Regions from separate parts of the Pseudomonas sp. DG56-2 genome, predicted to be linked through region 1. Evidence: riboswitches for the same ligand, from Rfam matches in the RefSeq annotation. Region 1 holds a riboswitch; each other region holds the start of a gene.
The links. Region 1 has a riboswitch for cobalamin ahead of D3Z90_RS13985 (CbtB domain-containing protein). Riboswitches for the same ligand answer to the same signal wherever they lie in the genome.
Positions count from the first base shown of each region.

Region 2: linked by a shared signal. The riboswitch ahead of cobO (cob(I)yrinic acid a,c-diamide adenosyltransferase) and the one ahead of D3Z90_RS13985 (CbtB domain-containing protein) in region 1 are both predicted to bind cobalamin.
Region 3: linked by a shared signal. The riboswitch ahead of D3Z90_RS15385 (TonB-dependent siderophore receptor) and the one ahead of D3Z90_RS13985 (CbtB domain-containing protein) in region 1 are both predicted to bind cobalamin.

Region 1 is NZ_CP032311.1:3,120,736-3,130,528, forward strand. Features, by position in the region: gene cobN (cobaltochelatase subunit CobN) at 1-1,761, opposite strand, end outside; gene cobW (cobalamin biosynthesis protein CobW) at 1,765-2,832, opposite strand; cobalamin riboswitch at 2,928-3,126, opposite strand; cobalamin riboswitch at 3,187-3,419, shown strand; gene D3Z90_RS13985 (CbtB domain-containing protein) at 3,517-3,702, shown strand; gene D3Z90_RS13990 (CbtA family protein) at 3,713-4,405, shown strand; gene D3Z90_RS13995 (cobalamin biosynthesis protein) at 4,411-4,812, shown strand; gene cobM (precorrin-4 C(11)-methyltransferase) at 4,840-5,589, shown strand; gene D3Z90_RS14005 (DUF1272 domain-containing protein) at 5,600-5,845, shown strand; gene D3Z90_RS14010 (MFS transporter) at 5,848-7,380, opposite strand; gene D3Z90_RS14015 (prephenate dehydrogenase dimerization domain-containing protein) at 7,426-8,298, opposite strand; gene pabB (aminodeoxychorismate synthase component I) at 8,295-9,793, opposite strand, start outside.
Region 2 is NZ_CP032311.1:1,414,129-1,423,921, reverse strand. Features, by position in the region: gene cobT (nicotinate-nucleotide--dimethylbenzimidazole phosphoribosyltransferase) at 1-988, opposite strand, end outside; gene cobU (bifunctional adenosylcobinamide kinase/adenosylcobinamide-phosphate guanylyltransferase) at 985-1,506, opposite strand; gene D3Z90_RS06655 (cobyric acid synthase) at 1,508-2,962, opposite strand; gene cobD (threonine-phosphate decarboxylase CobD) at 2,959-3,951, opposite strand; gene cbiB (adenosylcobinamide-phosphate synthase CbiB) at 3,944-4,852, opposite strand; gene bluB (5,6-dimethylbenzimidazole synthase) at 4,852-5,499, opposite strand; gene D3Z90_RS06635 (cobyrinate a,c-diamide synthase) at 5,496-6,791, opposite strand; gene cobO (cob(I)yrinic acid a,c-diamide adenosyltransferase) at 6,788-7,399, opposite strand; cobalamin riboswitch at 7,565-7,788, opposite strand; gene D3Z90_RS06625 (hypothetical protein) at 7,938-8,516, shown strand; gene D3Z90_RS06620 (sorbosone dehydrogenase family protein) at 8,585-9,793, shown strand, end outside.
Region 3 is NZ_CP032311.1:3,429,754-3,439,546, forward strand. Features, by position in the region: gene D3Z90_RS15350 (cell wall hydrolase) at 1-379, shown strand, start outside; gene D3Z90_RS15355 (Rrf2 family transcriptional regulator) at 449-991, opposite strand; gene D3Z90_RS15360 (NAD(P)/FAD-dependent oxidoreductase) at 1,238-2,440, shown strand; gene thpR (RNA 2',3'-cyclic phosphodiesterase) at 2,453-2,992, opposite strand; gene lpxO (lipid A hydroxylase LpxO) at 3,177-4,076, shown strand; gene D3Z90_RS15375 (carboxymuconolactone decarboxylase family protein) at 4,182-4,526, shown strand; gene D3Z90_RS15380 (GNAT family N-acetyltransferase) at 4,610-5,167, shown strand; cobalamin riboswitch at 5,214-5,421, shown strand; gene D3Z90_RS15385 (TonB-dependent siderophore receptor) at 5,528-7,669, shown strand; gene D3Z90_RS15390 (MFS transporter) at 7,824-9,497, shown strand; gene D3Z90_RS15395 (MAPEG family protein) at 9,572-9,793, shown strand, end outside.

The sequences.
Region 1 (9,793 bases):
GACGATGAACGGATAGATGTTCGGCAGCGGTCCGATCAACGCATCTGGCCAGCAATTGGCGGACAAACCCACGCCCTTGCCCGGCAGCCACTCCAGGTTGCCGTGCTTGCCGACATGGATCAATGCATCGGCAGCAAAGCCATGACGCAGCCAGAAATAGAACGCCAGGTAGCCATGGGGCGGCACCAGGTCGGGATCGTGGTAAACCGCGCTCTGGTCCAGTTGGTAACCACGCGCCGGCTGGATGCCGACAAAGGTCAGGCCAAACCGCAGACCGGCGACCATCATCCGTCCGTTGCGGAACATCGGGTCGAGCTCCGCCTCGCCCCAACGTGCGCGCACTGCATCCTGGTTGGCCTGCGGCAGTGTGGCAAAGGCGGCCTGATACTCCTCCAAGGCCATGCTCTGCAGGCACGGACGCAGATCAAGGCTGTGCAGATCATTGCTGACGCCACCGAGCAGCGCCTGAATCAGCGCCGTGCCGCTGTCCGGCAAGGTGCTGCTTAGTGGATAGCCCTGACGTTGCAGGGCACGCAGGATGTTCAGCGCCGCGGCCGGGGTATCCAGACCAACGCCATTGCCGATGCGTCCATCACGTGTCGGGTAGTTGGCCAGAATCAAGGCTACACGCTTGTCCTGATTGGGCAACTGCGCCAGTGCACACCAGCGACGGGCCAACTCGGCAACGAAATCCATGCGCTCGGCATGCGGGCGATAGCAAACCACATCCGACTGGCTGCGCTCGCTACGCCAGGCCAGGTCCTTGAAGCTGATCGGTCGTGTGATGATGCGCCCGTCCAATTCCGGCAAGACAATGTGCATGGCCAGGTCGCGAGCCCCCAGGCCCTGCTCGCTGGCCTGCCAGCCTGGCTGGTTGTCCTGGGCGCAAATTGCCTGCAGCACCGGAACGTCGCGGCGAAACGGACGCAGGTTCGGTTGTTCCGGGCTGGACTGAGCAAAGCCGGTGGTGTTGATGATCAACGCGGCGTCGACCTGATCCAGCCAGTCTTCGACCTGACTAAAACAACCGGCCTCCTTGAGACTGGCCACAGCGATAGGCAACGGGTTGAGTCCGGCTAGCTGCAAACGCTCGCAGAAGGTATCGATAAAAGCAGTGTTGGCAGCCTGCAGGTGCGAGCGGTAGAAGAGTATCGGCACCACTGGCTGTTCGACCTGCCACTGGGCAAACCAGTCGTCGAGCACCGCCGTGGCTTTGCGCGGGTGATAAACCGCCGTACGTGGCAACTGCTGCGGTTCATCCCAGGGATAATCGCGCTGCAAAAGCTGATTGGCCAGGCAGTAGAACAGATTCAGGGCATTGGCCTTGCCGCCCTGGCGCAAAAAGTGCCAAAGCCGCTCGGCCTGTTGTGCGGGCACCGTACTGAGGCCGGTGAGCTCCGGGTCCGGGCGATCATCACCCGGCACCAGAATCAACTGCACGCCACGGTCGGCAAGCTCCAGCAATTGCTCGACGCCGTAGCGCCAATAACCGACACCGCCGTGCAGCGATACCAGAATCACCTTGGCATGGCGCAGAACCTCATCGACATAGAGGTCGACCGAGGCATGATTCTGTACCTGCATCGGGTTGGCCAGACGCAGGCTGGGGTAATTTTCGGGCAACTGCTGGGCGGTTTCGGCCAGCAGTGCCAGGTGCGAGTCACCGCTGCAGAGAATGACCAGCTCGGCTGGCGTCTGGCCGAGATCGGCAATACTGTCGTCCGGTACGAAGCCACCGGGCTGGGTGCGCAGCAGGTGCATGGGTCAAGCGCTCAGTGCGGCCCGCAGGCTCGCTTCCAGTTGCAGCGCATCCAGTTCCTGGCCGATCAGCACCAGGCGCGTAGAGCGCGGCTCTTCACTGCGCCAGGCGCGGTCGAAGTGCTTGTCGAAACGAGTACCGACACCCTGGATCAGCAAACGCATCGGTTTACCGGGAATTGCCGCGAAGCCCTTGACTCGCAAAATGCCGTGCTGCACGACCAATTGAGTCAAGGCATCCAGCAATTGGCTTTCGTGCGCTTCTGGCAGCTCGATGGAGATCGAGTCGAAGGCGTCATGGTCATGATCATCGTGATCGTCATCATCGTGGTGCGAATCATGGTGGGTACGCCGGCCATCGATATGCGCTTCCGACTCGGCGCCCAGGCCCAGCAGCACTTCCAGCGGCAAACGGCCGCTGCTGGCTTCGATCACCTTGACCGCTGGCGGCAACTCTTCCTGCACTTCGGCACGGACCTTGGCCAGGTCTTGCGCAGCAATCAGGTCGGCCTTGTTCAGCACCACCAGATCGGCGCTGGCCAGTTGGTCGGCGAACAGCTCGTGCAGCGGCGACTCATGGTCCAGGTTAGGGTCAAGTTTGCGCTGGGCATCGACCTGATCAGGGAACGCTGCAAAGGTACCGGCAGCCACTGCGGGACTATCGACTACGGTGATGACCGCATCAACTGTGCAGGCATTGCGAATTTCCGGCCACTGGAACGCTTGAACCAGCGGTTTGGGCAGCGCCAGGCCGCTGGTTTCAATAAGGATGTGGTCAAGATCGCCACGGCGGGCAACCAGTTCGCGCATCACTGGGAAGAACTCTTCCTGCACGGTGCAGCACAGGCAACCGTTGGCCAACTCATAGACACGACCGCTGGCCTCTTCTTCGGTGCAACCAATGCTGCACTGCTTGAGAATCTCGCCGTCGATGCCCAGCTCACCGAATTCGTTGACGATCACCGCGATGCGCCGCCCTTGGGCATTGTCGAGCATGTGTCGAAGCAGTGTCGTTTTGCCCGAGCCGAGAAAGCCGGTGACGATAGTGACGGGAAGTTTGGCCAGTGTTTTCATTGTCGATGCCCTTGGCAGGATGGCGGGCATGCGGGACGAGAACCACAGGTGCTACCACCTGGGCGCGTTCGCCACCGGATCACCCCGCCCGGTTTATGTCGGAAACTGTTCGAGGCAGGTCTCCTGGCTTGCATTGCACCGGCCACGGGCCAGTCGAATGACGCCTTCCCGCAGAACTGCAGTGGCTGTGTCAGACGTTTTCAATGCTTACAGTTGCGGGGGCAGCCGCGGCTTGAACCGCGTTCCCGTCTTAGCTTCGGCCGACGCCGAAGAACCTCGAAGCGGCTAGGCTACGCAGTGCCCGGTACGGGGTCAACTGCTGTCACGATTGACGCCTGACTTCGCCCATGATTTGCTAGTGCGATTCGTTTGGGTGCCCTTTACAGGGTGAAACTGGGAAACCGGTGCGTCATACACGGCTATTGAAGGGTGTACGACAAGTCCGGTGCTGCCCCCGCAACGGTAAGTGAGCAAAGCGTCAGTACCACTGTGCCCGTAGTTTGGCATGGGAAGGTGACGCCCTTGGCTGAGCGTAAGTTTGCCAGCCCTCACCAGCCCGGAGACCGGCCCAACACTGATTTGACAAACCCGCGGTGGGCGGGCGCTGTTGCAACCCCTGGGCGAGCTGCGTTCAGGGGTTTCCTGCGCTTGCCTGTTGCCGAACAACACCAAGAGGAAAGCGCCATGCGTACCAGTACCGCCAGTCACCCTACCGTTACCCCTACAAGCCTCAGCCAGCGCCTGCTGGTGGCCGTTGGTGCCTCGCTGCTGGGCCTGTGCCTGGTCTACTTCGCCGGATTCTCGCATATCGAAGCGGTGCACAACGCTGCCCACGATACGCGCCACAGCGCTGCTTTCCCTTGCCATTGAGTACTTTCCGATGATCAAGCGTATTGCAAGTACTGCAGGCTTCGCCGGACTGTTGGCTGCGCTGCTGCTGACCCTGCTGCAAAGCTTTTGGGTCGCGCCGCTGATTCTTCAGGCCGAAACCTATGAAAGCGCAGCACCGGCCGTGGAAGCACACGAGCACGCTCCCGGCGTGGCTGCCGATCACCACCACGACAGCGAAGCCTGGTCGCCCGAAGACGGTTGGCAACGCGTTGTCTCGACAACCGGCGGTAATCTGGTGGTCGCGGTTGGCTTTGCCCTGATCCTCGCCGCGTTGTACTCACTGCGCGCGCCGAAGACGGCGATCACCGGAGCCCTCTGGGGCCTGGGTGGCTTTGCTGTGTTCTGCCTGGCACCGACCCTGGGCCTGCCACCGGAGTTGCCGGGTACCGCCGCTGCCGACCTGGCCCAGCGCCAGGCCTGGTGGGTGGGTACCGCTGCCGCAACCGCCGCAGGGCTTGGGTTGATCGTGTTTGCTCACAATTGGTTGTTCAAGGCCCTCGGCGTTGTGCTGCTGGTAGTGCCGCACGTAATCGGCGCCCCACAGCCTGAAGTGCATGCAATGCTTGCGCCGCAAGCACTGGAAGCCGAGTTCAAGATCGCTTCACTGCTGACCAACGCGGCGTTCTGGCTGGCCTTGGGCCTGATCAGCGCCTGGCTGTTCCGTCGCCCGACCCAGGCTTGACTGCGATGCAGATATTCGTCGGCATAGGTTGCCGACGAGGTTGCCCAGCACAAACCCTGGGCAACCTGCTGGAACACACCCTCAAGGCCCACGACTTGCCGCTTGAGGCAGTCGCGGGTCTTGCCAGTATCGACCTCAAGGAACACGAACCCGGGCTGTATCAATTGGCCCGGCGCCTCAATGTTCCCCTGCTGTTTTTCTCTGCCGCTCAACTGGCAGCTTTCGAGACGCGCCTGAGCCATCGCTCAGCCGTCGCCTTTGAGCACAGTGGTTGCTATGGCGTTGCCGAAAGTGCAGCGCTGGCGCTGGCCGAGAAGATGGCAGGCTCGGCGCAACTGTACGTCAAGCGCACCTTGCTGAGTGACGCCAGCCTGGCATTGGCCACGGCCACAGGCTTTGGCGGATAATCAGCACTTTCTTTCCAAGGATTTCGCATGACCGTCTATTTCATCGGCGCCGGCCCCGGCGACCCCGAGCTGATCACGGTAAAAGGCCAGCGCCTGATCCATCGCTGCCCGGTGATCATCTATGCAGGCTCGCTGGTTCCTGCCGCAGTGCTTGAAGGCCATCGCGCCGAGACAGTCATCAATAGCGCGCAGTTGCACCTGGCACAGATCATCGAAGCCATTGCCCACGCCCACGCACGTGGCCAGGACGTGGCTCGCGTACACAGTGGCGACCCCAGTCTGTATGGTGCCATTGGCGAGCAGATCCGCTGCTTGCGCGAACTGAATATTCCTTATGAAATCATCCCTGGGGTTACCGCCGTGGCCGCCAGCGCCGCCCTGCTCGGCTGCGAACTGACCTTGCCGGATATTGCCCAGACCGTGATCCTCACCCGCTACGGTGACAAGTCGCCGATGCCCGCTGGCGAGCAACTGGCCGACCTTGCCCGGCATGGCAGCACCCTGGCGATACATCTTGGGGTCAAGCACCTGGAGAAGATTGTCGAAGAACTGCGCCCGCATTACGGCGGAGACTGCCCGATTGCAGTGGTGCATCGCGCCACCTGGCCGGATCAGGACTGGGTGCTCGGCAGCCTTGATGCTATTGTCCAACAGATACAGGCCAAGGGCTTTCGCCGTACCGCGCTGATTTTGGTCGGGCGGGTGTTGGCCAGTGACAGCTTTTCCGAGTCGGCGCTGTACCGCGCCAGCCACGCTCATCTGTATCGCCCCGGCTAGAGGACTGCCCATGCTGGAACTACGACCCAATTGCGAATGCTGTGGCTGTGACCTGCCTGGCGATAGCCAGGATGCGTTGATTTGCTCGTTCGAGTGCACGTTTTGCAAAGCCTGCAATGCGCAGCACCTCAAGGGCAAATGCCCCAATTGTGCCGGCGAGCTGGTGAAACGCCCCGCACGGGCTGCGGCGAAGCTGGTCAACAACCCAGCTTCGACCACACGAATCGTCAAGGACCAGGGCTGTCCGAGTCACTGACGTCAGCTCAATTCAGGCTGGACGACCGTCGGAGCCGTTTTCAGGGTCACGCGGGCAATGACGATGGCAAGCGCCGCGAGAACGAATGTCAGCCATGACATCAAACCAATCCCGCCCTCGAATGCACGCCCGGCAATGGCCATCAACTCGCTTGCCTGATCAGTGCCCAGGGTTGCCGCCACTGTGTGAGCACCCGCCAGCGTTTCGCTGGCCAGGCGTTCTTGCAGCGGTGTAAGAAACGCGGGCAACTGCAATGCACCCCGGTAGTAGGCCGTAACCACCCCGCCCAGTACCGTAGTGCCCAATACCACGCCCACTTCATACGCGGTTTCACTGATCGCCGAGGCTGCTCCGGCCTTGGTCGGTGGCGCGGCGGACAGAATGATGTCGTTGGACACCGTGGCGATTGCCCCGACACCGATGTTCAACAAGGCAAAGGCGACGACCAGCACGATCAGGTTGATGCCAAGACCTGCAACCAGCAAAAACGCGCCCCCCGTGAACGCCACCAACACCGGTATCAATACCTGCGCTGAAACCCGCTGGGCAACGGGAACCACCAGCATCCCGACGACAATCGCCATGATTTGTCCCGGCACCAAGGCCAGGCTTGCCTTGAAGGCAGACATGTCCAGGACGATCTGCAAGAACTGGGTGGCGAAAAACACAAAACCAACCAGGAACGCCAAACTCATCAGGTTGATGGCAACCGAGCCGCTGAAGGTTTTATTGCGAAACAGCGCCAGATCCATCAAAGGCACCGGCAGCCGCAGTTGGCGCCGAACAAACAGCCAGCCACTTGCCGCACCGATGGCAAAAGCCGCCACCGCCTGCGCGTCCAGACCTGCGCTGGCCAGATGCTTGATGCCATAGACCAGTGCGCCGAGAGCGACCATTGACTGCAGGATACTCAAAGGATCGAGGGGCCCCGACGCATCCGCCTCGGACTCAGGCAATAGCCACGGCCCGAGGAGCAACAGCGGTACCAGTACCGGTACAGCCAGCAGAAAAATCGCCCCCCAGTCGAAAAACTCCAGCAGTATCCCGCCAACCAATGGTCCGAGTGCCGAACCTACTGTCAGGGTGGTGGCCCAGATGGCGACAGCAAGACGGCGCTCTTCGCGATCCTCGAACAGCGAGCGAATCAGCGCCAGTGTCGAGGGCATCAACATGGCGCCGAAAATACCCATGCAGGCGCGACCGGCGATCAACTGTCCGGCATTGGCAGAGTACGCCGTCATCACCGATACGGTGGCGAAACCCAACGACCCGATCAGCAGCAATTTACGGTGACCTATCCGGTCACCCAGACTGCCCATGGTTACTAGCAATCCTGCCAATACCAGCGAATAGGCATCGATCATCCACAACTGCTGACTGGCGGTTGGCTGCAACGCCTCGGCAATCTTTGGCAGGGCGAATCCCAGCACGGTGTTATCTACCGTCACCAGCAGTACCGGCAACATCAATACGGCCAGTCCCCACCAGCGCTTAGTTCGAGGCTGTTGTTGGATCGCCCCTGTCGTCGATGACATGTACAAAGCTCCATATTCAAGCGGGCTCTCACCCTGTTCATGTTTTCAGTTCAGTTGAGAAAAAATCTGTTGGCAGTCCAGGGCACCGCTGTCCAGGCGCTCGCCCAGGGCTCTGGCGACGGTCTGCAGGTCCTCCTTGAAGTGTGGGTAATCTTCATCGCTGACCGTCCTGATCAAACACTCCATTCCCTGCAGCAGTGCTTCACGCTGCTGACTCGCCTGATGGTTTTGCAGTTGTATGTCCCAATACACCTCGGCTGGATTGACCAACAGGCGAGACAGCAACGCCAGCATCGTGCGCATTGGCGGCGGCATGACCTCCTCGATCAGAGCCAGGTCCAGCGACGACTTCGCCAAGGCCATGCCAAAACCAATAATGGCGGCATGAGGCAATGCCTGACAAAGCGCCATCAACTCATCATGACTGGCAGGCGACATACGCCTGATCTTCATGCCGGCGGCGATCAACGCCGTTTCAATGAACGTTTCGGCCTCCCCCTGGTCGTCCCGGCAGATCGCAACGGTACGCCCCTGTGGCGAAAGCCTCGGAGAAAACATTGGATTGATGCCAATGCACGGCTGCTGCGCAGAATGCGCTCTCAATGCTGCGTAGAAAGGGCCTTGAACCGAACAGGTCGGCACGAACATAACGTCCATCGACACAGCCTGCAGCACCCAGGGGATGGCATCGACGGCAACTCGCTCTGGTAACGCGAAGACGACAGCGATGGCATTGCTGAAGAGCTGAGCGCTATCGCGGGGTGGATTGCTCACGTCTATCTGGTGACGCTCATCCTCATGTTTGCCAGCACGACAATCGACCACCCTGGTGTGCAATCCTTGCTGCTTGAGAACACTGCACATCAGCGTGCCGACCAGACCGCCGCCGCCCAACACGACAACCGTGTCATTGGTCATTGTCGACTCCCCGCGACAAAACTGTAATAAGGGACACTGGCCTTGACCAGGGTCTCTTCGAGCTCCTGATCCGGGTCGGAATGGGCGACGATGGCGCCGCCGATACCGAACTCCGCCTGCTGGTTCTGCAACACTGCGGTACGAATAACGATACTCAGCTCTGCCCCACCCCTGAATGATATCCAGCCTAACGCTCCGGAGTAGACACCTCGCGCCGAGGACTCCAGAGTATCGATGATCTCCATGGTGCGTTTTTTCGGCGCGCCGGTCATCGAGCCTCCCGGGAAGCAGGCGCGGATGGCCTCTACGCTGGATACCCCAGGTGCCAGGTTGCCGCGAACGGTGGAAACCAGTTGATGCACCGAAGAAAAACTCTCCACTGCGAAAATTTCCGGTACATGCACACTGCCTGCCCGGCACACACCGTTCAAATCATGACGCACCAGATCGACGATCATCAGGTTCTCGGCACGATCCTTGGCCGAGATGGCCAGGTCTTCGCGCAACTGCAGGTCTTCGCCGGGGTCTGCGCTGCGCGGTCGTGTGCCCTTGATCGGCCGCGACTCGATCACACCGTTGGCGTCGATTCGCAGGAAAGTTTCCGGAGAGGCGCTGAGCACCGAAAATCGCTCGAACTGCAAGAATGCACCGTAGGGTACCGGACTCGCTGCACGCATCCGACGATAAGCATCGAGCGGCGCACCCTCGTAGGTCACTCTGGCACGGTTGGTCAGGCATATTTCATAAGACTCGCCATCGTTGATGTACTGCAGCGACTGCTTGATCTTGTCGATGTACGCCCGCGGGCTGTCGTCCAGGACCAGATCGGGGCCATGCACGGCTCCCGGTACAAACTGTTGAGATTCGGCGGCAAACCGATTCGTCGGTAATTCGCCTGGCGACCACTCGGGTTGCTCGCCGACTTTACTCATCAAGCACTCGTAAAGCCTGTGCTGATGGTGATCAAAAACGAAAAAATGCGGGGTAAAGATGAAACTGGCGTCGGGGTATTCGGATCGATAGACCTTGTGCCCACCCACCAGCGCTTTCAACTCGTAGCCCAGGTACCCTACCAAACCGCCGCTGAATACGAAGGGCAAGCTCTCTGGCAACGTCACCTGTACCGTTTCGATGATCTGGCCGATCAGCGTGAAGCAGTCGCCCTCGACCTGAAGGCGTCCGTTTGGCCCCTCCAGGGTCAGGCGTTCGTAGTTGACGTTGTACTCAAGGCGGACAGCCCCCGGCGTTTGGCCACTGCCCATGATCGAGTAGCGCGCGTTGGGCCTTTCTGATTTTTCACTGTCGAGCCAGAACGCATAGCGGTCATTAGCATACCGCTGCGCAAACAATGCCAATGGCTCGACCTTCCCGGCGTGCTCTCGATAACTCAACTGCATGTTTGACAAGCCGCCGGCGGCGATGAATAGGTCACCCGCCGACTGACGCCCCAGGCTGCCTCCCGGTTGCGAGCGGTGAATGCAGTTATATTCCAGGG
Region 2 (9,793 bases), 1.7 Mb from region 1:
GGCGCAACACGGGAACCGCCAGTGCCGCGCCACTCGCTTCTCCAAGGCGCAAGCCAAGCTCCAGTACCGGCTCACCCTTCAGTTCCGCCAGCACGCGACGATGTCCAGGTTCGGCGCCACAGTGGCCGAACAACAGCCAGTCCCGACACGCGGGATTGATTCGTACCGCCACCATTGCGGCAACGGTACAGATGAAGCCATCAATGAGCACCGCGACCCCAGCTTGGGCGCAGCCCAGATAAGCGCCCACCAATGCCGCGATTTCGAAGCCGCCAAAACAGAACAACTGCTGCAAAGGGTCATCGGACAGTTGCCCATGCACCTTCAGTGCGCGCTCGATCACCTGCGCCTTGTGCGCAACGCCAGCAGCGTCCAGTCCGGTACCGGGACCACTGAGGTCGCTGGCCGGGCATTTGAGCAAGGCGCACGCCAGGGCACTGGCGGCGGTGGTATTGCCGATACCCATCTCACCACCGATAAACAGCTGGGCGCCGCTGGCAGCTGCTCGCAGCGCGCTATCACGGCCACCTTGCATGGCTTGCAGCCCCTGCGCCCGACTCATCGCCGCCGCCTTGGCAAAATTCGCCGTGCCTGGCCCCACGCGCAAGTGGCGTACACCCGGCAGGTTCAGGTCAGGATCGATTGTGCCCAGGTCTACCACTTCCAGTTGAGCATTCAACTGACGGGCCAGCACGCTGATCGCCGCACCACCGCCGACAAAGTTTTGCAGCATCTGCCCGGTAACCGCTTGGGGATACGCCGAGATACCTTCGGCAACCACCCCATGATCACCGGCAAAGATGCTGATACTGACATTATCAAGGCGTGGCTTGAGCTGCCCTTGCAGGCCGGCCAGTTGCACCGCAAGCAGTTCCAGGCGTCCGAGGGAGCCGGCCGGCTTGGTCAATTGCTGCTGACGCGCCAAAGCCTGATCGCAGGCAGCCTGATCAACGGCACGGCAGGCATCAAGCCACCAGGTCTGACTCATGGTGCAGTTCCTTTCAAAGTAAGGGGAAGGCCGGCAACGCTAAGCACCACCCGCTGGCAGCGTTCGGCAATCGCCTGGTGCAGCCAGCCGGCTTCATCGACATAGCGCCGGGTCAGTTCGCCCATCGGCACGACACCAAGGCCAGTTTCGTTGCTGACCAGAATGATTTCACCCGGAAGCTCAGCCAGGCACTCCAGCAAGGCGCAGCGTTCGGCGAGCAGACGCTGCGGGTTGTCCAGCATCAGCAGGTTGGTCAGCCACAACGTCAGGCAATCGACCAACAGGCAGTGCTCGGCGCTGGCATTGGCGCGCAGCACCTGGGCCAGGGCCAGGGGTTCTTCGATGAGCCCCCAACTGTCTGGCCGGCGCTCACGGTGCAATTGCACCCGGGCATTCATTTCACCGTCCAGCGGCTCGCTGGTGGCAATGTAAATCACTGCCAGGCCACTGCGTTCGGCCAGTTGTTCGGCCAAGCGGCTCTTCCCTGAACGGGCACCGCCAAGAATCAGGTTGAGCATGTCAGTTCAGTCCGCACAGTTGACGCAGGCGTGGGGTATCCAGATGTTGCTCGACCAAGTCAGCCAAGCGCTCGATGTCGCGTTCGCGCAATGCCTGGTAATCCACGTGCTCGACCTCGTGCAAGCCCGCCCAGCGCAACAATGCCGCGCACGATTGCGGGCTCTCGAACAGGCCATGCAGATAGGTCGCCAAAACCTGGCCATCGGCGCTGATAGCACCATCGCTGCGGCCATCGGCCAGCAACACGGCCGGATGTTCAAGCGCTGCACCGCGGGTTACACCGGCATGAATTTCATAACCGCTGATTGGCGCTTGCTCCAGTTGCAAGGTGCCAGCCACGTTGCGCAATTGCTTTTCTGCTTCGAGCACCGTGACAAAATCGAGCAAGCCCAATCCGTCACTGCTGCCGGCCTGCCCTTCCAGCCCCAGTGGATCGTCCACGCGCTGGCCGAGCATCTGTAGCCCGCCGCAAATACCCAGGATCTTGCCGCCATAACGCAGATGGCGACTGATCGCCTGGTCCCAGCCTCGGCTGCGCAATTGCGCCAGATCGCCGCGCACACTTTTGGAGCCTGGCAGGATGATCAGGTCGGCGGGTGGAATGGGCTCACCGGGACCGATGAACTGCAGGTCGACTTGCGGATGCAGGCGCAACGGGTCGAAGTCGGTGTGATTGCTGATGCGCGGCAGTACCGGCACGATCACTTTCAGCGCCCGCGCCGTCTTCTCGCCCTGGCGCTGGTCGATACCGTCTTCAGCCTCCAGGTGCAAATCCATCACATAGGGCAACACCCCCAGCACCGGCTTGCCGGTACGTGCTTCGAGCCAGTCCAGGCCGGGCTGCAGCAAGGCGATGTCGCCGCGAAAACGGTTAATGACAAAACCTTCGACCCGCGCCTGCTCCGTGGCCGACAACAGCTCCAAGGTGCCCACCAGGTGAGCGAAAACACCGCCGCGGTTGATATCGGCAATCAGGATAACCGGGCAGTCCACCGCTTCGGCAAAACCCATGTTGGCGATATCGCCGGCACGCAGATTGATTTCCGCTGGCGAGCCAGCACCTTCCACCATCACCATCGGATACTGCGCACTCAATCGTTGGTGAGACTCGAGTACCGCCTGCATGGCGATAACCTTGTAGTCGTGATAAGCCACCGCATTCATGCTGGTAACCGCACGCCCGTGAACGATCACCTGCGCCCCGGTATCACTGTTGGGCTTGAGCAGCACCGGATTCATGTCGGTGTGTGGAGCCAGGCCAGCAGCTTGCGCCTGAACAGCCTGGGCGCGGCCGATTTCGCCACCGTCGGCAGTCACCGCACTGTTGAGCGCCATGTTCTGTGGTTTGAAAGGCACCACCGCCACGCCCTGGCGCAACAGCCAGCGGCACAGCGCGGTCACCAGGGTGCTTTTGCCGGCATCGGAGGTGGTGCCCTGCACCATCAAGGTACTCATGCGTGCTCCTTGCGGTATTCATTGAGCGTCTGCGCCAAGCGCTGAAAGTCTGCCTCTGTGGCGGGCAGACCCAGTCGCAGGCTAGGCGGCTGGGAGAACAGGCGCAGCAAAATACCGCGCTGCGCCATGAATTCATGCAACTGCGCCGCGTTGTCGATAAGCAGATACTGGAACAGGTCACAGCCGCCAGCCGGGATGAAACCTGCCGTCATCAGCATGTTTGCCAAGCGCTGACTGGCCACCGCACAGCGGCTGATCTGACCCTGGTGCGCAGCACTGTCGAGCAGACAGGCCTGACCGAGAATGCGGGTCGGCCCGCTAATGGTCCACGGCCCCAGAAGTTCAGCCAGACGCTGCAGGAGCGCTGTCTCAGCCAACACAAAGCCCAGACGCACGCCGGCAAGACCGAAGAACTTGCCAAAGGAGCGCAACACGATAAGACCGGCTTGCTCAGCCTCGGCGCCAATACTGTGTTGCGGCGTGTTGTCCATGAACGCTTCATCGACCAACAACCAACCGCCACGCCGGGCCAGACGGGCATGCCATTCCAGCAACATCTCAGCCTTGAACAAACAGCCGGTAGGGTTGTTCGGGTTGACCACCACCAGCACATCGAGGCTGTCGAGAAGGCTGTCCACTTGCTCGCCCTGCACTTCCAGGACCTGATGGCCGGCACGACGCCAGGCCTCGGCATGCTCGGCATAGCACGGCGAGAGTACCCCCACCCTGCTGCGCCCGCGCAGTTGCGGCAAGGCCTGGATCGCAGCCTGCGAGCCCGCTACCGGCAGTACCTGGCGGACTCGATAGTAATCGGCCGCTGCCTGCTCCAGACCATCTTCGGTTTCCGGCAGACGTGCCCAGGCGCGCAGCGGAATGTCTGGAATGGCATAGGCCCAAGGCGCGATACCACTGGACAAGTCCAGCCATTGCTCGCGAGGGATGCCGTAGTGCTGCACTGCGCGCTGCAGACGACCACCGTGTTCAAGCATAGAATTCGGCTCCCAGGCACAACAGTAGCAGCCATAACCATACGCCTTGGCAAACCAGGCGCCAGCCACGATCGATCGCATCAGCATCAGCCACCGGGCCTTCGCCCAGTTGCGCACGCTCATGCAGCTCACCGTGATACACCGCCGGGCCGCCCAGCTCCACGCCGAGAGCACCAGCACCGGCGGCCATGACCGGGCCGGCATTGGGGCTGTCCCACAACGGTGCCTGACGGCGCCAGCACGAAAGGGCCAGACGGGTCTTGCCCAGCAATGCGTAGGTCAGCGCCACCAGCCGAGCAGGAATATAGTTGAGCAGGTCATCGATACGTGCGGCCGCCCAGCCAAAGCGCTCGAAGCGCTCGTTGCGATAGCCCCACATGGCGTCGAGGGTGTTGCTCAAGCGATAGAGCACTACGCCTGGCGCTCCTGCGACGACAAACCAGAACAACGCGGCAAACACCGCATCACTGCCATTTTCCAGCACCGACTCGGTCGCTGCACGCGCCACCGCGGTTTCGTCCAGCTCGCGGGTTTCGCGGCTGACCAGAAAGCCCACGCGACGGCGCGCTTCATCAAGATCGGCATTGCGCAACGCGTCTGCCACCGGCGTGACGTGCTCACCGAGGCTGCGCAGCCCCAAGGCACAGTACAGCGCCAACACCTCCACCAACCAGCCGATATAGGGCAGCCAGGACAGCAGAGTGGCCAACAGGGTCAAAGGAATCACCGCCAGGAACCACGCAGTGACCCCATGGCTGCGCCATCCACGGCCCGCCGCATTGAAGCGCTGCTCCAGGCGTTTGGCCAAGCGACCAAACGCAACCAGCGGATGTCGACGCTGAGGCTCGCCCAACAACGCATCCAGCGCCACCCCGGCTACGGTCAGCAACGCCACGCTCATCAAGACTCTCCCCACTGATTTTCAAACAACATTTCGCTCAACGGCCGCGCCGTGGTCCAGCCTTCGAGCACCAACATCGGTGCCGGGTAGAACGCCTGGACCGGGCCGAGGCAGAGAATCGCCAGCGGTTTAGCCCCGGCCGGCATAACCAGCAGTTCGGCCAGGGCCTGGGGTTCGAACAGCGACACCCACCCCATGCCCAGCCCTTCGGCGCGCGCGGCCAGCCAGAGGTTCTGGATTGCGCAGGACAGTGAAGCCAGGTCCATCTCCGGCAACGTGCGACGACCGAAAATGTGCTTCTCGCGATCATCCATCAAGGCCGCTACCAACAGTTCGGCGCAGTCGTTAATACCTTCGACCTTGAGCTGCATGAACGCGTCGGAGCGCTCACCCAGTGCTTCGGCGGTGCGCACGCGCTCCGTTTCCACCAGGCCCTGGATGCGCTGACGCAGCTCGCGGTCAGTGATACGAATAAAGCGCCAGGGCTGCATCAGGCCGACGCTGGGTGCCTGATGGGCTGCCTGGAGCAGACGCCCGAGCAGTGCGGGCGCTACCTCACCCTGGATGAAGTGACGCATGTCGCGGCGTTCGCCGATGACTCGATAGACCGCTGCGCGCTCGGCGTCGGTGAAGGCATGGTCGCTCATGGTTTCAATAATGCTGCCGCAGCCAGAGGATTGGAGGCGAAATAGAAGTGCACATAGGAGGCCGTCAGCCGACCACTGCGATAGACCGCTTCAGCACCGCGCCCGCCGTTGGGGCTCATACCCCGGGCAATGGGCTGCAGCGAGGTAGTGGTCAGCGAGTGATGGTAGGTGTGCCCCCGCAAGGTGCCCTCGGGCAACTCGACCGCTTGCAGGGCCAGTGCCGCAAGGCGCTTCTGCATCACCGCTTCGCCCTCCAGCAGGCCAAGTAGCTCGGCACGCTCACCGGCCACATCGGTCAGGGCATCGAGCAGATAAAGCATGCCGCCGCATTCAGCGAGCACAGGCTTGCCGGCCTGATGATGGCTGCGAATCGCCGCGAGCATCGAGGTGTTCGCGGCCAACGCCTGGTGGTGCAGCTCCGGATAGCCGCCAGGCAAGTAAAGGCTGTCAGCCGGCGGCAGGGTTTGCTCATGCAGTGGCGAAAAGAATCTCAGCTCTGCCCCCATGGCCCGCAATAGATCGAGGTTGGCACCATAGGTGAACGCAAATGCTTCATCACGGGCCACGGCGATGGTCAGTCCTTCAAGCAAAGGTTCGATGGCCTGTGCGCTCGGCGCCGCAAAAGCCACTGCTGGCGGTAGCGACGACTCACAACTGGCCGCCAGGGCTGCTGCTGCGGCGTCGAGGCGAGCGTCCAGATCATTGAGCTCACTGGCCTGGACCAGGCCCAGGTGCCGACTTGGCAACTCAATGCCGGTTTCCCGCGACAGCCCGCCATACCAGCGCAACCCTTCAGTCAGGCTACCCTCGAGCAATTGCGCGTGGCGCAGCGTGCCGACACGGTTGGCCAGCACACCAGCAAAGGGTAAATCCGCTTGATAGCGAGCCAGCCCCAGCGCCAGGGCACCAAAGGTTTGAGCCATCGCCGTGCCGTCGATAACTGCCAACACCGGCACGGCAAAATGACGGGCCAGGTCGGCACTCGAAGGCGTGCCGTCGAACAGCCCCATGACGCCTTCGATCAGAATCAGGTCGGCATCGCCTGCAGCCTCCCAGAGCAGCCGCCGGCTTTCCTGCTCACCGACCATCCACAGATCCAGTTGATACACCGGTGCACCACTGGCTCGCTCCAGAATCATCGGATCGAGAAAGTCCGGACCGCACTTGAACACGCGGACCTTGCGCCCTTGATTGCGGTGCAGTCGCGCCAGGGCGGCGGTCACGGTGGTCTTGCCCTGGCCGGAGGCCGGGGCAGCAATCAGTACCGCCGGGCAGTGACGCGTGTCACTCATAGTTCAACGCCCTTCTGAGCACGAATGCCTGCCTGGAAAGCATGCTTGATCATGCCCATCTCGGTGACGGTGTCAGCCAACTCGATCATTTCATCCTTGGCACCGCGCCCCGTGACAATCACGTGTTGCATTGGCGGACGCGCCTGCAGGTCGCTGAGCACCTGTTCCAGATCGAGGTAGCCATGCTTGAGGGCAATGTTCAGCTCATCGAGCACGACGAAAGTGATCGCAGGGTCCTGCAGCAATTGACGGGAAACCGCCCAGGCGGCTTCGGCCGCGGCGATGTCGCGCTGGCGATCCTGGGTTTCCCAGGTGAAACCCTCGCCCATCACGTGATAGCGCACCTGCTCGGGGAAGCGACGGAAGAACAACTCTTCACCGGTGCTGTTGCGGCCCTTGATGAACTGCACCACGCCGCATTGCATGCCGTGGCCCATGGCCCGGGCAAGCATGCCGAAGGCCGAACTGCTCTTGCCTTTGCCGTTGCCACTGAGCACCAGGAGCAAACCGCATTCGTTCGGCGAGTTGGCAATACGCTCGTCGATTACTGCCTTCTTGCGCAGCATACGTGCCAGGTGGCGTTCGTCACGCTCGGTGGATTCAGTCATCGAAGTCTCCGCAAACCACTGTCAACCGTTGCACGACGATCCCTGCAGCGCAGCGCTGCACGAACTTCGAAGTAAAGACCAGGCGACAGATGAATGGATATGGCAGACGGAGCAATTGCGCGGGGCTGCGGCACAGGCCGAAGAGTACGCGCATCACCCTCCGTGATGCCGTTGGCTGTAACAGGCCGGTCTCCGGGCTCGTGAGTGGGTTCGAATACCCAGGATCGCGCGCCTTCCCGGGCTCGATTACCCAGTGGCCGTGCGCGGCCTTGACTCACTTACCGTTGCGGGGGCAGCGCCGGACTCGCACGCGTTTGCGCACCCACCGGCTTCCCTGTTTCACCCTGCCAGGCCATCGCCCACAGAGCACCTGAAACAAGTCGCGAAGGTTAGAGGGTTGCACCCGGAGCGTCAATGAAAGGCGCAGTACCGGCGTGGGTCAATGGCGCCTGCTTGGTCTTGTGCCAACGTACCCGCAGTGATATCAAATAGCCATGTCTTGGCTATGCTCAATTACAACAGCTACAAGGAGAGCGACATGCAAGGTCTGATCATCAATAACGCGCGCCTGGAATTCCTGCGCCCTGCCCTGGAACGCTGGGTAGCCTGCATTGACCGTTTCAATCAGGTGCTGGGCGACGCGCAGGCACCGTACTGGCATGGCGCCCAAGCCAACCTGAGCCTGCTTTCTACCGCCGCCTGGCAAGCGGAGCTTGTGACCTTGCAACACCACCAGAGCAAAAAGCAGCGTGACGAAGGTGAGCGGGAGGCGCGCTGCGACCTGTACATCGCCAGTCAGGACGAAGCCGCCTACCTGCAAGCCAGCCAACGCTGGCCATGCATCGGCCGCCTGGACCTGAACAACGCCCTGCAGGAAAGCGTCGCCGCCGCCCGCTACGTAGCAGCCCCCAGCCAGCTGAAAATCGCAGCCCTGTTTGCCAGCCCCTGGAAAGCCGGGCAGCACGCCAGCCCTGAAGAACTCCAGGACCTGGTCGAGGACCTGCAGAAACATACCGCCTGTGCCATCGCCTGGTACTTCCCCTACGCCTACCGCAAGCTGCACAACGAAGCCGGACACTATCATCCCGGCATTGCCCTGCTGCTCAAGCAGGCGTAGTTGAAGGAACCTCTGCCCGGCTGACCGCCTCTACTTTTTACAGTGGTCAACTTTGCAAGGGGAATGACATGGGCATGCACAGGATTGCGTTGCTATTGGCGGTTGCCGCCGGCTTGAGTGGCTGCGGGGAAACCGCTCGCTTGGAGGTCAGCGACGGTTTCGGACCCTCACCGCAGTTACCCGAACCGAACAAAACCCTGATCCCTACCGTCAACGTCGCCCCGGCCATCGGCTGGCCCCAGGGCGCCAAGCCAGTAGCAGCGGCTGGCACTCAGGTGGCAGCCTTTGCCGAAGGCCTGGATCATCCGCGCTGGCTGTATGTACTGCCCAATGGCGATGTGCTGGTTGCTGAAACCAATGCCCCACCCAAGCCTGAAGATGGCAAAGGCATTCGCGGCTGGATCATGGGCAAGGCCATGAGCCGCGCCGGTGCCGGAGTGCCGAGCGCCAATCGCATCAGCCTGCTGCGTGACAGTGACCATGATGGCGTAGCCGAAACGCGCACGACCTTTATCGAAAACCTCAATTCGCCGTTTGGCATGGCGCTGGTTGGCAACGACTTTTATGTGGCCGACACCGATCGCCTGCTGCGTTTCAACTACCAGCCCGGCGCCACCTCGATCCAGGGCCCCGGCACCCTGGTAGCCGTTCTACCCGGCGGCCCCTTGAATCATCACTGGACCAAAAACGTGATTGCCAGCCGCGACGGCACGAAACTCTATGTAACCGTCGGCTCCAACAGCAATGTCGGCGAAAACGGCCTGGAAAAGGAAAAAGGCCGCGCAGCGATCTGGGAAGTCGACCCCGCCAGCGGCAAGCAACGCCTGTTCGCATCCGGCCTGCGCAACCCCAACGGCATGGCGTGGGAACCCCACAGCGGGCAGCTGTGGACGGCAGTCAATGAGCGTGACGAGATCGGCAGCGACCTGGTGCCCGATTACATCACGTCGGTCAAGGACGGTGGTTTTTATGGCTGGCCGTACAGTTACTACGGCCAGAATATCGACAAAAGGGTCAGCCCCCAGGATCCACAACGGGTCGCCCAGGCTATCGCCCCGGACTACGCCGTCGGCCCGCACACCGCCTCACTGGGCCTGACCTTCGCTGAACCCGGCGTGCTGCCACCGCCTTTCGAAAACGGCGCCTTCATCGGCCAGCACGGCTCCTGGAACCGCAAACCGCACAGCGGCTACAAAGTGATCTTCGTGCCATTCAGCACTGCCGGCAAACCGGCGGGCAAACCCATCGACCTGCTCAGCGGCTTTCTCAGTGACGAA
Region 3 (9,793 bases), 310 kb from region 1:
GCGCAGCATCTATTGGGAATCGAAGGGTGGCAAGGCGCCGGACATGGAAGCGGTGGCCAACGTGGTAATGAACCGCCTGGGTCATGAAGGCTTTCCGGACACCGTGTGCGGCGTCGTCAAACAAGGTTCCGAGACCGGCAACTGCCAGTTTTCCTGGTGGTGCGACGGGCGTTCTGATTCAGTCCAGGAAGAAGCCCGTTATGCCATTGCCAAGGAAATCGCACGCAAGGCACTCAACCGGCAACTGGATGACCGCACTCGGGGCGCGCTGTATTTTCATGACCGCCACGTATCGCCGGATTGGGCGCGCGGCTATGTGAAGACCACCGAGACCAGCGACTTTCTGTTCTATAAGCCGCGAAATGGCACGGCGCGCTAATCAGAATGCTGGTTCGGCCGGTGTTTGATAGGGGCTGTCATTACCCCGTCCGGGTGCAAGCCAACCGGTTCAGGAAACATCGACGACAGGTATCTCGCCGGTGGTCTTGCCCGCGCGACGGTCACTCATCCAATTGACCAACTGAGTTGAAAACTCAGGCGGCGCCTTGCGACCAACGCGCCGGGCGATATCCAGGATGGTCTGCTGCGCCAACGCCTCTTCCATGCGTTTTTGCGCCGTAAGCATTACCGCATGAATAGAGCAGGTGCCCTCCTGGGCCCAGCTTGGCGGCGAACCTTCAAACAGCGCACAGCGATCGCGCACATCACGGCACTCGAAGATCATTTTGCGCCCGTCTATGGCGGTAACGATATCCAGCACACTGATTTCGTCCGCCGGACGCGCCAGCTTGAACCCTCCGCGCACGCCTTCGGTGGCCGCCACAAGGCCGGCCTTGGCGAGCTTGGTAAAGACCTTGGCCAGGTACTCCTGAGGCACACCCTGCAGGTCGGCAAGGTCACGCACACTGGCTTCACGGCTATCACCCAGCTCATCGACCAGGAAGGTAAGGCAATGGATGCCGTACTCCACGCCAGCGCTATACAACGACATGACAATCTCCGACTAGCTTTGTCGCCAATGTTATCAGATTTTTCATTCATGACGAACGACTTGCAGCCCTTCAAATAGAGCTTCCCAGAGATAAATCAGCCTATCGATGGCAAACATCGCTTAAAAATAGTGCTTGCCCAAACTAACTACGACCAATACAGTCGTAGTTGTACGCCGCCATGGGTTGACCTGCAGCCCCCCATGAGCAACCGGTCAAAAACGATTTCCTCTCTGTGGAGCAGCCAAATGAAACAGCACATTCTGATTGTCGGCGCAGGTTTTGGTGGTGTCTGGAGCGCGCTGAGCGCGGCTCGCCTGCTGGACCAACATGGCCGCGACGACGTTGCCATCAGCGTTCTCGCACCACAGGCCCAATTGCGTATTCGCCCGCGCTTCTACGAACCTGATGTGCACCAGATGCAAGCACCCTTGGCCGAGCTCTTCAACGCAGTAGGCGTTGCCTTTATCCAGGGCGCGGCCGAACAGATCGACGTGAACGGCAAGCGCGTCAGTTACGTCGATGCCCAGGGCAACCGCAGCGATATCAGCTATGACCGCCTGGTGATGGCTGCCGGTAGCGGCGTGTGGCGTCCGGATATCGACGGTCTGAACACACACGCCTTCGATGTCGATCAGATCGAATCGGCGGCGCGCCTGGAGCAACACCTCAAGTCGCTGGCCAGCCAGCCGGAATCAACTGCACGTAACACCGTAGTGGTCGCTGGTGGTGGGTTCACAGGCATCGAAACTGCCACGGAAATGCCCGGTCGCCTGCGCGCTATTCTGGGTGCCGATGCCAATGTCCGGGTGATCATTGTCGACCGCGGCGCCAGGATCGGTGCGGCCTTGGGTGAAGGCATCAGCCCAACCATCATCGAGGCGTCCGAAGCGCTGGGCGTGCAATGGCGAGTCAATGCTTCGGTAGCCGGCGTGGATGCCGGCGGTGTCACCCTCGCGGACGGTGAGCGGATTGAAGCAAATACCGTGGTCTGGACCGTTGGCGTACGTGCCAGCTCACTGACGGCGCAAGTGCCGGGCGAACGCGATGGACAAGGTCGCCTGCACGTCGACCGCAACCTTAAGGTGAAGGGCCAGGAGCATGTCTATGCCACCGGCGATGTGGCCTACGCGGCTACCGACGATGAAGGCAACTTTGCCGTCATGTCTTGCCAGCATGCCATCGTGCTGGGCCGTCATAGCGGCAACAACGTGGCTGCAGACCTGCTCGGTGTCGAGCCCACGCCTTATCGCCAACCCAAGTACGTAACCTGTCTGGACCTGGGAGCCTGGGGCGCGGTTTACACCGAGGGCTGGGATCGTCAGGTCAAGTTGCTGCGCAAAGAAGCCAAAGACCTCAAGACCCAGATCAACACCACCTGGATCTATCCGCCCGCAGCTGACCGTACCAGTGCCCTGGCCGCCGCCGATCCGCTGATTCCGATCGCTTGATGGCAGAACCTGCTACAACGGCCATTGCGCCAATGGCCAGTAACGGCCCTTGCGCGACTCGAACAGGATAAAGTTCTGCGCGCGCAGGGTGAATTCAGCCGCTACCCGTGCTTCCGGTACTTGTCCCTGGTAATCCCGAGCCAGGGTCAGGTGCGGACGAAACTCCCTTGAGGCCTCGGTGAAGCCAAGCGGTAGCAATGCCTGCTGCAGGTTGTAGACCAAATGACGCAAGGTTGCAGGCGTTTGGCTGGGTGCTAGCACCAAGGTCTTGGCCGGACGCCAGACTTCCAGTCGATCAAGCGCGACGCTGATGGGCTGACTTGGCACCTTCACTGCAGCAGCAGCCGCCAGAACGGCGGGCAATTGTGCGGTGTCCACTGCCCCGAGGAACATCAGGGTCAAGTGGAAGTTCGACGACGGCACCGGCCGTCCGCTGCTCAAACCGAGGTCACTGCGCCACTGGGCAATGTCCCGACGTTGCGCTGGCGTGCAATCGAAGGCAAAGAATAATCGTTTGAATGGCTGGCCGCTTTCGCGAGTGTCTTGCTCCATACCCTCCCCCCTTTCCTGTTGTCTTTGCGCTCAGTCTAACGGTGGACGTTGGCAGCGCAAACCTTTGCGCCTGGGACTAATGTCTGGCGTCAAAGCAGTAACATTTTGTACAAACCGCGGTCGCGATTGTTTATGCTGGCGAGCTTATGCCATGGCGCATCGCCACATCGATAAGTACCCGCCCATGAAAATTTTCCTGGTTCTACTGTTTGTCTTCTCAATTGCTTTTGTCCATTTTCGCGGACGCGTCAGGCACAAGATCACCCGCCAACTGGGCGATCACTCAAGCTTCCTGGCCCCGGTAAACGTTTTCCTCTACCTGTTCTCCAAGCTTGAGGCCAAACCCTACCTGCCGGTCCAGTCATTTCCCGAGCTCAAGCCGTTGCAGGACAACTGGCAGGAGATTCGCGCTGAAGCGCAACAGCTTCTGCATGTAGGCGAAATCAAAAGCTCGCAGAACTACGACGACGTAGGCTTCAACTCTTTCTTCAAGAGCGGCTGGAAGCGTTTCTACCTGAAATGGTACGGCGAGAGCCACCCTTCGGCGATGAAACTGTGCCCACGCACCACCGAGCTGCTGCAAAGTATCGGCACGGTCAAGGCCGCCATGTTCGCTACCTTGCCGCCAGGCTCCAAACTGGTTCGCCACCGCGACCCTTATGCGGGCTCCTACCGCTACCACCTGGGCCTGGACACGCCAAACGATGATGCCTGCTACATCTGCGTGGACGGCGAAAACTACTCGTGGCGAGACGGCGAAGGTGTGGTCTTCGACGAGACCTACATTCACTACGCCTCCAACCAGACCGAGCACAACCGCATCATTCTGTTCTGCGATGTCGAGCGTCCATTGAAGTATCGCTGGGCCACCGCTTTCAACCGCTGGTTCAGCCGTAGTGTGATGGCGGCCGCCGCCGCGCCGAACGATGCCGGTGACAAGACCGGCGGCATCAACCGTCTGTTCACGCGCATCTACAAGATCCGTGAGCGAGGCAAGGCCCTGAAGAAACGTAACCGCACCCGTTACTACCTGGAAAAATGGGCAGTGGTCGCGGTATTGCTGCTGGTGTTTATTTATATCTGACCCGTTTACCCGGCCAACGAGCCGTGCTGCCTTCGACCAACGGCGCCCCACCCACGGAAAAACTAGCTTCACTGTTGATGTTGCCAACAGCACAAGGTGAAGACGATGAGCATGATGGACTGGGACGCCTACCGTAAGCAGTTGATGGCAGGTATCGGCGACCTCAAGCAACTGTCCCCCGACACAGTCAACGGTTACATGACCGCCAGCGGCGCCGGGGCTAAGACCAACCACCTCGACGCCAAGACCCGCGAACTGATTTCGCTGGCCGTGGCGGTAACCACGCGATGCGACGGGTGCATTGCCGTGCACTCGGCCCAGGCGCTCAAGCAAGGGGCCAGCCGTGAGGAAATTGCCGAAGCCCTCGGCGTTGCTGTCGCAATGAATGCCGGGGCTGCCCTGGTGTATTCGGCACGCGCCATGGATGCATTGGGCAAGGTCGACAGCTAGCGACAACGGTGCCGGCAGGCACAAACAGTTGCATGCCGGCACCAACGCTTTCAGACTCGCGGCTCACGTTGCTAGGAACCGCCATGATTCACATCCGCCCCATGACCGCTGCCGACTTCGACCGCTTCTGGCCAACCTTCCAGGCCATTGTCGCAGCGCGCGAAACCTATGCCTTCGATCCGGCCCTGAGCCAGGATCAAGCCCGCCAACTGTGGCTTGAATCCCCCCTGCAGACCCTGGTGGCGGAAGAGGATGGCCAGTTGCTTGGCTCCTATTACCTCAAAGCCAATGCCGCAGGACCCGGTAGTCATGTCAGTAACTGTGGATACATGGTCACCGAAACTGCGCGTGGACGTGGCGTTGCTCGGGCCCTGTGCGAGCACTCGCAACACCTGGCGCGCGAGCAGGGTTTCTTGGCCATGCAGTTCAATTCGGTGGTGTCGAGCAACGCAGCAGCCGTGGCACTGTGGCAGAAACTTGGCTTTGCCATTGTCGGGCGCTTGCCTCGCGCCTATCGGCACGCTCAGCTAGGGCTGGTCGATTGCCTGGTGATGTACAAATGGCTGGAGCAGCCCCAGCAACCCATGCTGATCGGGCGCAAGAACATTGAAGCGGTGGTATCGCGCAAGCGCGGGCGATAAGCCAGGGGTTTGTCCAACTCATTGACTGCAAAGACTTTCAATGTTCAGATGCGCGCCAGTTTCAGGTGTCCTGCGCCGTCGTGCGCAGGGTGAAACGGGAAGCCGGTGCATCACTTCAGGTGACTAGTCCGGCGCTGCCCCCGCAACGGTAAGCGAGCGAAGCCTTCGAAACACCACTGTGCTCAGGCATGGGAAGGTGAAGGCCTTCACGACCCTCGCAAGCCCGGAGACCGGCCTGAAGCTTCGTTTGGCAACCCCGCGGTGGGCGGGCGCAGGCCGGTTTGCGCTCGCCTGCGCGCGCAATTCCTTCATGCGTTATTCCCTCCGGGATCCATTTCTTCCAGTAGACAGTGGAACGATATGTCCCGTAATTCCAAGCTTCACACTCTGGCGGCCAATACCCTGGCCCCCTGCCTGGCATTCTGCGTGCCGACCTTTGCCGCTGAATCTGGCAGCACCGCCCTTGCGCTTCCTTCCACGGCCATCACCAGCAGCAGCGACAACGAGGTGATCAGCCTGGCTACCCCGTTGCCGGCCGGTTCGCGGCTGAATCTCAGCGCCATGGATACCCCGGCCAGCACCAGCAGCATCAGTGCCGACGCCATCGACAAGCGCAACAACCTCACCGTCCAGGACGCCGTCACACGTTCGCCGGGCATCACTTCGGTGGCGACGCCTGGCAATGGCGGCACCGCCCTCTCGGCCCGTGGCTTCGAAGGTCATGGCTCGGTGATGACGTTGTTCGATGGCTCGCGGATGTATACCGGTGCCGGCACCCAGACATTCCCGGTTGATCCGTGGATGGTCGAACGCATCGACGTGATCCGCGGTCCGGCCTCGGTGCTCTATGGTGAAGGCGCCACCGGTGCGGTCATCAACGTGATTGCCAAAAAGCCTTTTGCCGGTGACATCCGCAACCATCTGCGGCTGGGCTACGGCGCCTACGACCGTCAGCAACTGGGCCTGGACAGCGGCGGTTCGCTGAGCGAGCGCCTGAGCTACCGAGTGACCTTGAACAATCAGCAGAGCAACGGCTGGGTCGATCGTGGCGACTCGAAAAACCTGGCGATGAGCGCCGCCCTGCGTTTCGACGCCAGTGACGACTTGAGTTTTACCCTGGCCCACGAGCGCGGCGATGCCGAGCCGATGAACTACTTCGGTACGCCGCTGATTGACGGCCACTACCGCGACAGCCTGGGCAAAAAGAACTACAACGTGCAAAACGATGTGCAGCGCTACCACGACGAGTGGACGCGCCTGAACACTGACTGGACTATCAGCGATTCGATCAGCGCCAGCAACCAGCTCTATTACATCAAGAGTCGCCGACACTGGCGCAACGCCGAAGACTACACCTGGAACAGCGGCGCAGGACAACTGGAGCGCGGCAGCTACCTGGAGATCAAGCACGACCAGGAGCAAATCGGTGATCGCCAGAGCTTCTCCTTTGATCACTCGCTGTTCGGACTGGCCAGCAAGACCGTGGTCGGTGCCGAGTACAACCGCATTCGCTTCGGCATCGACAGCAACTCACCTTACAACGACATTGGCGGCGACTTGGTCGACCCATGGAACCCGGCCCCAGGCTACTTCCACAGCAAGGACCCCACCCGCCCTCAAAGTCAGAGCACTACCCGCACCTTTGCCCTGTTCGCCGAAAACCGTACCCAGCTGACTGATCGCTGGTCGCTGGTAACCGGTATCCGCCGTGACCAGAACCACATCGACCGCGACAACCTGGTTGATGGCAGCCGCACCGACCGTAGCCTTGGCGGTGGAAACTGGCGTGCAGGGTTGGTCTTTGCGGTCACCGATGATCTGTCGTTGTACGGCCAGTACTCCACCAGTGAAGACGGCGTCAGTGACCTGGTTACGCTCAGCCCAAGCCAGCAGAACTTCGACCTCACCGAAGCCAAACAGACCGAGTTTGGTCTCAAGCAATTGTTCTGGGACGGTCGCGGCGAATGGACCCTAGCGGCGTATCACATCGTCAAAAAGAAGCTGTTGGTCAGCAACCCCATCACCCACCTCAAGGAACAAGCCGGACAGCAAACCTCCGATGGCCTGGAAGCGACCCTGGAACTGGCCCTGGCCAACCAATGGCAGGTTTCTGCCAACGCCTCGGTCGTGCGGGCCAAGTACGACGACTTCGATCAGGTGGTCAACGGTCAAACGGTTTCGCGCGCGGGAAATCGACCAAGCAATGTGCCACGGCGCACCGCCAATCTATGGGTCAGCAAAGGCCTGGAGCACGGCGTCGACCTCGGCATGGGCCTGCGTTATGTCGACCAACGCTACGCCAACACCGCCAATACCCAGACCGTTCCTGGCTTCACCGTGGTTGATGCCAACCTTGGCTGGCAGGTGCTTGCCGATGTGCGCCTGGGACTGCAGTTGAACAACCTGCTGGACCGTCGCTATGCCGCCACGGCGCACAGTGGCGAACAATGGATCATGGGCGAGCCTCGGTCGTACTTCGCCACCGTGGACTACAGCTTCTAAGCGCCACGGCGCATCGCGGCCACGCTGGATATCCGAAAAAAGATGATTATGCTTGAAGAAACCTTGCAGCGATGCAAGACCGCAAACCCCCAGGCCAGGGTGCGGTAAATGTCAGTGGGTGCTCCGGCCTATAAAAACAAGGCGGAGAACACTCATGGCATCAGTCGAAGGCTCCACAGGCAGCACACCTCACCGTGCAATCTCCAAGGAGGAGCGAAAAGTCATTTTCGCTTCGTCCTTGGGCACAGTGTTCGAATGGTACGACTTTTACCTCTACGGCTCCCTCGCAGCAATTATCGCCAAGCACTTCTTTGCCGGGGTCAACGAGACCACCTCATTCATCTTCGCCCTTCTCGCTTTTGCCGCAGGTTTTGCCGTGCGCCCCTTTGGCGCCATCGTGTTCGGGCGGCTGGGCGACATGATCGGGCGCAAGTACACGTTCCTGATCACCATCGTGATCATGGGCGTGTCGACCGCAATCGTGGGCTTGCTACCCAGCTATGCCACCATCGGTGTAGCAGCACCGATCATTCTGATTACCCTGCGCCTCCTGCAAGGCTTGGCCCTGGGCGGCGAATACGGTGGCGCGGCAACCTATGTAGCCGAGCATGCCCCACAAGGTAAACGTGGCTACTTCACCTCCTGGATTCAAACCACTGCGACCCTGGGGCTGTTTCTGTCGCTGTTGGTTATCCTCGCCTGCCGTACCGTTCTTGGCACTGAAGCCTTCGAGGCCTGGGGCTGGCGAATTCCGTTCTTGCTGTCGATTCTGCTGCTGATCGTTTCGGTGTACATCCGCCTGCAACTGAGCGAGTCACCCGTATTTCTGAAGATGAAAGCCGAGGGCAAAGCCTCCAAGGCGCCGCTGACCGAGTCTTTTGCGCGCTGGGACAATCTCAAGGTGGTGATCATGGCGCTGCTTGGCGGCACCGCCGGCCAGGCCGTGGTCTGGTACACCGGGCAGTTCTACGCACTGTTTTTTCTGTTGCAGACGCTGAAGATCGACCCACAAACCGCCAACCTGCTGATTGCAGGCTCACTGCTGATCGGTACACCGTTCTTCATTCTGTTCGGCAGCCTGTCTGACCGCATCGGACGCAAGGGCATCATCATGGCGGGCTGCATCATTGCCGCGCTAACGTACTTTCCGATCTTCAAGGCATTGACCGAATACGGTAATCCAGACGTGTTCCTCGCCCAGGAGCGAAACCCGGTAACGGTGATTGCCGACCCCAACCAGTGTTCGTTCCAGTTCGATCCGGTGGGCAAGGCAAAATTCACCAGCTCCTGCGACCTGGCCAAGAGTGTGTTAGCCAAGCGCGCCATTCCCTACGACAACGTCAAGGCTGAACCCGGCACTGTCGCGCAAATTCGCATCGGCGAGAACGTGCTGCAGAGCTTTGAAGGAACCGGCATGCCGGCCGCCGACTTCAAGGTCCAGAACGACGCGTTCGTCGCCAGCCTCGGGACTGCACTCAAGGACGCGGGCTACCCGGAAAAAGCCGACCCCGCCAAAACCAACTACCCGATGGTGTTGTTGCTGCTGACCATCCTGGTGATCTACGTGACCATGGTTTACGGACCGATTGCCGCCTGGCTGGTGGAGCTGTTCCCGACGCGCATCCGCTACACCTCGATGTCACTGCCTTATCACATTGGCAACGGCTGGTTCGGCGGCTTCCTGCCCACGGTAGCGTTCGCCATGGTCGCGGCCACGGGTGATATCTATTACGGGCTGTGGTACCCGATCGTGATCGCGGTGATGACCGCCATCCTGGGTATTTTCTTTCTACCGGAAACCAAGGACCGGGATATTCATCACGACTGAAGCTCAGGCGCAGGCTATACGCACGATTGCGGATTGGGCGATGATCACGCTCCCCCGCTTTCAATGGAATGAGCATGCACGATATTTTGGCCGTCTTTGCGTTGTGTGTAGTCGTACTCTTTATGAAAATGCTGGCGATTTCCTGCTACCAGGGCTTCTACCGCATTAGCCGCATGACCTTCAAGAACGGTGAGGATGCAGGCTTGGTTGGGCGCCAGCCAAGCCCGGAGGAGTTGCCGCAGGTCAGGCGAGCGGCGCAGGCCTGGGCCAACGACCTGGAGAATATCCCACTGTTT